DNA from 2 places in the Sporosarcina sp. Y1009 genome. Region 2 is predicted to be linked to the other one. Evidence: predicted binding sites of a transcription regulator. Region 2 holds the regulator's gene; the other holds the start of a gene.
What was found. The regulator CtsR, encoded in region 2, represses protease genes until heat stress. The targets are predictions, from matches to a motif close to ATGGTCAATAAAGGTCAAACA.

Region 1 (3,428 bases), on a different contig from region 2:
CGAAAATGGCACAAAGTGTAAGTAAGACAAGAAAAACTAACCCACCCATCGCCAATTTGTTTTTCCGGATTCGTCTCCAAGCATCTTTCCAATAGGAAAGGGATGGTCTCACAACTTCTTCTGATTTATCTGTATCTTTATTTTTTGGTCTAAACCATTCATCTGGAATAGTTACTCGTTGATCTTTGCTTACCATCACACTTCACCTTCCTTTTTGTGCAATTTAATGCGTGGATCTAGGAAGCCGTAGACGATGTCGACAAGAAATAACATGAAGACAAGAAACGCACTATAAAAGACTGTCGATCCCATAATGACTGGATAATCTCGGTTATTTATACTTTCGACGAAATATTTTCCCATGCCCGGTATCGCAAAAATTTGTTCAATAACAAACGTACCAGTTAAAATACCCGCCAGCATCGTCCCCATGATGGTGACTACTGGCATAAGCGCATTTCTCAGCGCATGTCGTACAACAATTCGAAATGGCGACAAGCCTTTTGCCCGGGCCATCTTAATATAATCTTGTGTAAGGACCTCTAGCATGCTAGCTCGAGTCAGTCTTGCAATGATAGCAGTCGGCCCAGTTGCGAGTGCTAATGTTGGTAAAATCATATGAAGTGGACTGCTCCAGGTTGCTGTCGGCAACAGTTCCCAGTTTACGGCCACTTGTTGAATAAGTAAGGTTGCAAGTACAAAGTTCGGAACAGATATCCCGACAACGGCGAAAGCCATCGCAAAATAATCAATAAGTCCATTGTGCTTGAGTGCTGCCAAGGTCCCTAATATAATTCCTGATATAACAGCCACTAGGATTGTGATCATTCCGAGTTCAAATGAAATGGGAAAACCCCTGGCCAGAAGGCTGTTCACCGTCTCATTCGGTTTTTTAATCGATGGTCCAAAATCGAATGTAACAATTGATTTTAAATAGTGAACGTATTGCACACCAATCGGTTGATCAAGCTTATAAAAACTTTCAAGATTTGCTTGAATTGTTGGATTTGACGTTCGTTCTTCATCAAACGGCGAGCCCGGTAGTGAATGCATTAAAAAAAATGTTAATGTTGAAATGATGAATATTGTAGCAATCATCATAAGGAACCGCTTAACTATGTACTTCCCCATGTACCATTCCCCCTTACCAAACTACCCGAACACTTCTGATATTAAAAACACTCCATTCCTATATACACTTTGATATTCTTTTGTTTCAGAATAAATTAAATAAACTCATTTTGGTAGTTTATACAAGACTATCAAACTTATTTGAATTGCACAATTCATTTTTTAAAATAATAAGATTTTTAGTGGATGATAAATGGCAAAAACGGGAGTGGTACAGCTTTTAAAGGAGAATGACCAATTTCGAGAGATCGTAGATTGGCTAATGAAACTAAAGGCGTGGTATACTTTGAATATTCTATTAAATAAATGTAAAAAAAGTACGCGTAAACGTTAAAGGGTAACGTTTACGCGTACTTTGAATGATTATATTATGCCCTCGGCGGGAGTCGAACCCACATTTTAAGCTTCGGAGGCTTACGTGCTATCCATTGCACCACGAGGACAAAACAAGCATTGCTGCATTTCACTGCAACATTATAAATTGTACTAGTAATTAGATGGAAAAGCAAGACCTTTTTGTAGAGCGTTAAATTTGACCTTCATTGACCATACTATGTTATGATACAAGTACAGTTGAATTTAAGGAGGAATTATTATGTTAATACCTACAGTTATTGAACAAACGAGCCGCGGGGAACGTGCTTATGATATCTACTCCCGTTTGTTGAAAGACCGCATTATCATGCTAGGAAGTGCAATTGACGATAACGTTGCCAACTCGCTTGTTGCTCAGCTTTTATTCCTTGAGGCAGAAGATCCTGATAAAGACATTTCAATCTACATTAATAGTCCAGGCGGAAGCATTACAGCAGGTATGGCCATTTTCGATACAATGCAGTTCATAAAACCGGATATCCAAACAATTTGTATTGGTATGTCCGCATCTATGGGTGCATTCCTTCTTGCCGCAGGTACAAAAGGAAAAAGATATGCGTTGCCAAATGCTGAAGTTATGATTCACCAACCACTGGGTGGTGCACAAGGGCAAGCAACTGAGATTGAGATTGCTGCGAAACGGATTCTATTCCTTCGTGAAAAACTCAATACAATCCTTGCTGAACGTACAGGACAGCCAATCGAAGTAATTGGTGCTGACACAGAACGCGATAACTTCATGACAGCTGAACGTGCAAAAGAATACGGTCTAATTGATCATATTATTACACGTAGCGATATGAAGAAAACAAAATAAGATTTAAGCAAGCTAAAAATAACTAGAGCATTTCTTATGCTCTAGTTTTTTTATTGCACGATTTTCGAACACATATTGTGGCGTATTAATTTGCTTGCACTTAAATGAGTTTGCTTGCAAGTCGGGATCTTTCCCCTATACCGAAGTGACGCTTTAGCTATTTAATTCAGTAAATAAAGACCTCTCCTATGATTACGCCTCGCACAAGAAGTTATCCATCTAAAGGAAATCACAAATCCCCAAAACAAAAACCGTTTCTCGTGATTCACGATGGACGGTTGTTTTCGTTTCATTATTCATTTTCTACAAGTTCAGCAAGAGACGTAAGCGCTTTCTCTTCATCACTACCCTTTGCCATAAGGGTAATTTTTGTTCCTCTTGCAATCGCTAAACTCATGATGCCCATAATGCTTTTCGCATTCACTTGACGATCTTCTTTTTTCAAAAAGATATCCGAAGTATAACGGTTTGCTTCTTGTACAAATAATGCCGCTTGTCTTGCTTGAAGACCAGGCTTAATTTTTACTACTACTACTTTTTCCATCATCTTAGTCTGCTCCTTTAATAACGTGACTTTACGTAATGCCGATTTCTCCATTACGAAGTTTGTCCGCGATTTCCTCTATTTTTCTTAACCGGTGATTAACACCAGATTTACTTACAGTAGCACCAGTAACGAGTTCGCCAAGCTCTTTTAAAGTGATATCTTGATTTTCAACTCTAAGGTGTGCAATTTCTTGAAGCCTGTCTGGGAGTTGATTTAAACCAATTGTCTTTTGAATATACTCGATATTTCCAACCTGTCGCTGTGCTGCGCTAATTGTTTTATTCATATTAGCCGTTTCACAATTAACAAGTCGATTGACGCTATTACGCATATCCCGCAGAATCCGTATATCTTCAAATGCCATCAGCGCAGAGTGAGCACCCACTATCCGAAGATAATCCGATATTTTTTCAGCTTCTTTTAAGTAAGCAATATAGCCATTTTTACGTTCGATTGATTTTGCATTCAAGTGAAATTCATTCATTAAGTCAACAAGTGCTTCACTATGTTCTTTATAAATCGAAAATATCTCTAAATGGTACGAAGACGTTTTCGGAT
Region 2 (3,428 bases):
CGCGTAACGGCTTTGACGTGAAAGGGATCGTCATGATGGATCCCGAGTCGGGGGATGTTGAGCAATATCCGACTTCTGAAGTTCCAGAATTCATTAACGGAGCGGTTTCACCTGAGGCTGTAAGCTTGCAAAATAGCTATTTTGGAAACTATATTCACGGTTTTTGGAATTCGGTCGTTGGAAAGAAAGACGTGAAATTACCATCAGATGAAGGAACAGAAGCAAATGTGAGTCCGATATTCGACGAAAATGGACATATGTATTACTTTACAGACTTTACAAGCCCGAAAGAAGGCGTCGATTCAATGCTCGGTTATGCGTTGACGGATGGTCGTACAGGAGAAGCAACATATTACACGGGTAATCTGGAAGAGTCTTATATGGATTCACAGGGTGCGCTGCAAATTATTGAGAAGAAGTTTATCGAAAAGAAATGGTCTGGCGAAATGCCGGTGCTCTATAACTTTTACGGTGAAGCGAGTTGGCTGACACCAGTTTTGGATTCTAATGGATTTTTGCAAAACTACTTTATCGTATCTGCTGCAAATCCAGAGATTTCAGTCCACGGGACAACACCAAATGAAGCGTTGAAATTGTATAAAACCGCAATTCAACGTGGCGGAAGTACGGTTGATGGCACTTCAAATGCTGAAGAAGCAAAAGCTGCGATCACGGTAGCCCGGGTATTTAAAGAGCGGGTGGGTGACTTTACATTAGTGTCGATTTTGGCAGATGACGGTCGAAATTTCCTCGTTTCTTCTGAGGTTGAACCACTTTCGATTTATATTCAAGAAGGTGACAAGCTCGCCATGACCTATTTAGATACAGGTGAACAATTTTTACCGGTAAGAGAATTGACCAATACTAGCGTAAATTAAGAAAAAATGGGGCTTCCTAATCATATTAGGAAGCTCTTTAATTTTTTGCACAATCTCTCCCTCATTCCGACGAACTTGCACGCTGCCCGAATTCCGATATATTTACTACGCCAACAGCCAATTTCCACACAATGTCTAAACTAGCAACCCATTCGCCGATACTGATTGAGATTCTTCCATTCAGGTGCGAATCAATTGCGAATCAGTAAATTCGGCTGTACAATCAAGTCAAAGATAGTCAAAGTCAATGCCTTATCAGACTTCATGAAAGAGGTGAGGACATGCGAAACATTTCTGATATTATTGAAGGATATTTAAAGAGGATTATCGAACAAGAACACAGTGGCATTATTGAGATTAAACGGGGAGAAGTTGCCGAAAAGTTTCAATGCGTGCCATCGCAAATAAATTATGTGATCAATACGCGATTTACAGCTGAACGTGGGTATGCCGTTGAGTCGAAACGAGGCGGTGGTGGGTATATTCGTATTTTTAGAGTTCGTCCGAATAACCGCAAGGACTTAATCGAACATATCCTTGCAGGTCTTGATGGCGGCGCTTCGCATACGATGGCATTAGATATTGTTTATCGGCTTATCGATGAAGAAGTCATCACTGAGCGCGAGTCTAGGCTGATTCTTGCGGCGGTAGATCGAACGACAATCCGCATTCCGCTTCCAGAACGAGACATCATTCGGGCACGTATTTTACGTGCGATGCTCATTACGCTTATTTATGAACAACTTTAGGTTAAACGATAAACCAAACTTTACCTATCGGAGGTGGACATTTTGATTTGTGAAAATTGTAAAGAACGGCCTGCATCCGTCATTATAAAAAAAGGGAATACAGGTGAATCTGTCGAACAACATTTATGTGAGAAGTGTGCTTTCCAATCACAAACATTTCACTTTGATCCTAACCAGGAACCATTATCTATTCAGCAATTTTTGTCACAATGGTTTGGAACAGCGGAGCCATTTAAAACAGAGCAACAAGCCCGTGTCAATCAATTTGATGGAATCGAATGTCCAGGATGTCAGTTAACGTTTTCAAAATTCCTTGACATTGGGAAATTTGGTTGTGCAACATGCTATGACACGTTTCGGCAACATCTTCCAAATGTCTTTGGTAAACTACATAGCGGTCATGCAACCCATACTGGGAAAATACCCGTTTCATTTAATCGAGTATATGCCATTAAGCGGAAAGTGGAAGAAGTCCGTGCGAAAATGCAAGATGCTGTAAAAGAAGAGCGATTTGAAGAAGCCGCTGCTTTACGCGATGAAGCCAATGAACTTCAAAAGCAACTTGCATATGGAGGTGAAGAACCCGATGTCGATTGAAAAATTCATACGGAATGCGGCAACTGGCTGGATGACTGCGCACGGTGAAAATTCGGATATTGTGCTTTCCACACGTATTCGATTGGCTCGAAATTTAAGGGGCTATCGTTTTCCTATCGCTGCAACTGACGAAGAAGCATTAGTGGTAGATAAGATTGTTTCGGGGACACTATTAGATATGAATGAGGAAGACTATACGTACTCGAGAATGTCTGACTTGCCTTCATTAGACCAAGAAGTACTCGTAGAGAAACACTTGGTCAGCCCGAATTTGACGGACCCTAATCGCCACGGTGCGGTCTTGTTGTCTTCTGATGAGTCAGTCAGTGTCATGGTCAATGAAGAAGACCATATTCGAATCCAGTGCATTTATCCAGGGCTACAACTAGAAGAAGCTTTCCGTCATGCCAATGAGGTGGACGATTTGCTTGAGAAAGACTTGCCGTATGCATTTGATGAGGAATTTGGGTACTTAACTAGTTGTCCCTCCAATACAGGAACAGGGATGCGTGCCTCTGTTATGATGCATTTGCCTGCATTGACGATTACAAAGCAAATCGACCGTATTATTCCAGCTATCGGACGTTTAGGTTTAGTTGTTCGGGGAAGTTACGGTGAAGGAAGCAAGGCGCTCGGCAATGTGTATCAAGTGTCCAATCAGGTTACACTTGGAAAAACCGAGCATGATATTTTAGAAGACCTTGGCAATATCACATCGCATCTACTAGCACATGAGCGAAAAGCAAGGCGTTTATTGCTAGAAAAATCTCAAATTGCGCTTGAAAATCGTTTGTTCCGCTCTTTGGGAACGCTTGTCTATTCGCGATTATTGCAAACGGGTGAAGCGGCTCGTTGTCTATCCGATGTACGACTTGGGATCGATTTGGGAATTATCAAAGATGTTGACATGTCAATTCTCAATGAATTAATGATCTTTATGCAACCGGGTTTTCTTCAGCAATTTGCGAATACAGAGTTAAACCAAGAAGAACGTGATATTTTCAGAGCTAAACTGTTTCGTGAACGGCTTGAAATTGTTGGGTCTAGGCACGACAGAGAAGAATAAACTATTATAAAGCTGGAAAATCATTACTGTCTTCAATAAAGAATTAGTGAATTACATTCAACTACCTATAAGGTAGTCGAATAGATTATATATAGTAGAAGGAGAGGACTGAATGATGATGTTTAATCGATTTACACA

Region 1: clpP (ATP-dependent Clp endopeptidase proteolytic subunit ClpP) is a predicted target of CtsR. The motif match lies at 1,661-1,681, and genes of this name have one in related genera.

The regions. Positions count from the first base shown of each region.
Region 1 covers NZ_JBYHFO010000010.1:52,819-56,246, reverse strand. Annotated here, with positions in the region: gene AC25Y1_RS13035 (ABC transporter permease) at 1-196, opposite strand, end outside; gene AC25Y1_RS13030 (ABC transporter permease) at 196-1,131, opposite strand; tRNA gene AC25Y1_RS13025 (tRNA-Arg) at 1,503-1,574, opposite strand; gene clpP (ATP-dependent Clp endopeptidase proteolytic subunit ClpP) at 1,724-2,323, shown strand; gene AC25Y1_RS13015 (HPr family phosphocarrier protein) at 2,616-2,870, opposite strand; gene whiA (DNA-binding protein WhiA) at 2,899-3,428, opposite strand, start outside.
Region 2 covers NZ_JBYHFO010000018.1:2,464-5,891, forward strand. Annotated here, with positions in the region: gene AC25Y1_RS16535 (hypothetical protein) at 1-878, shown strand, start outside; gene AC25Y1_RS16540 (CtsR family transcriptional regulator) at 1,160-1,627, shown strand; gene AC25Y1_RS16545 (UvrB/UvrC motif-containing protein) at 1,670-2,224, shown strand; gene mcsB (protein-arginine kinase McsB) at 2,214-3,290, shown strand; gene AC25Y1_RS16555 (ATP-dependent Clp protease ATP-binding subunit) at 3,406-3,428, shown strand, end outside.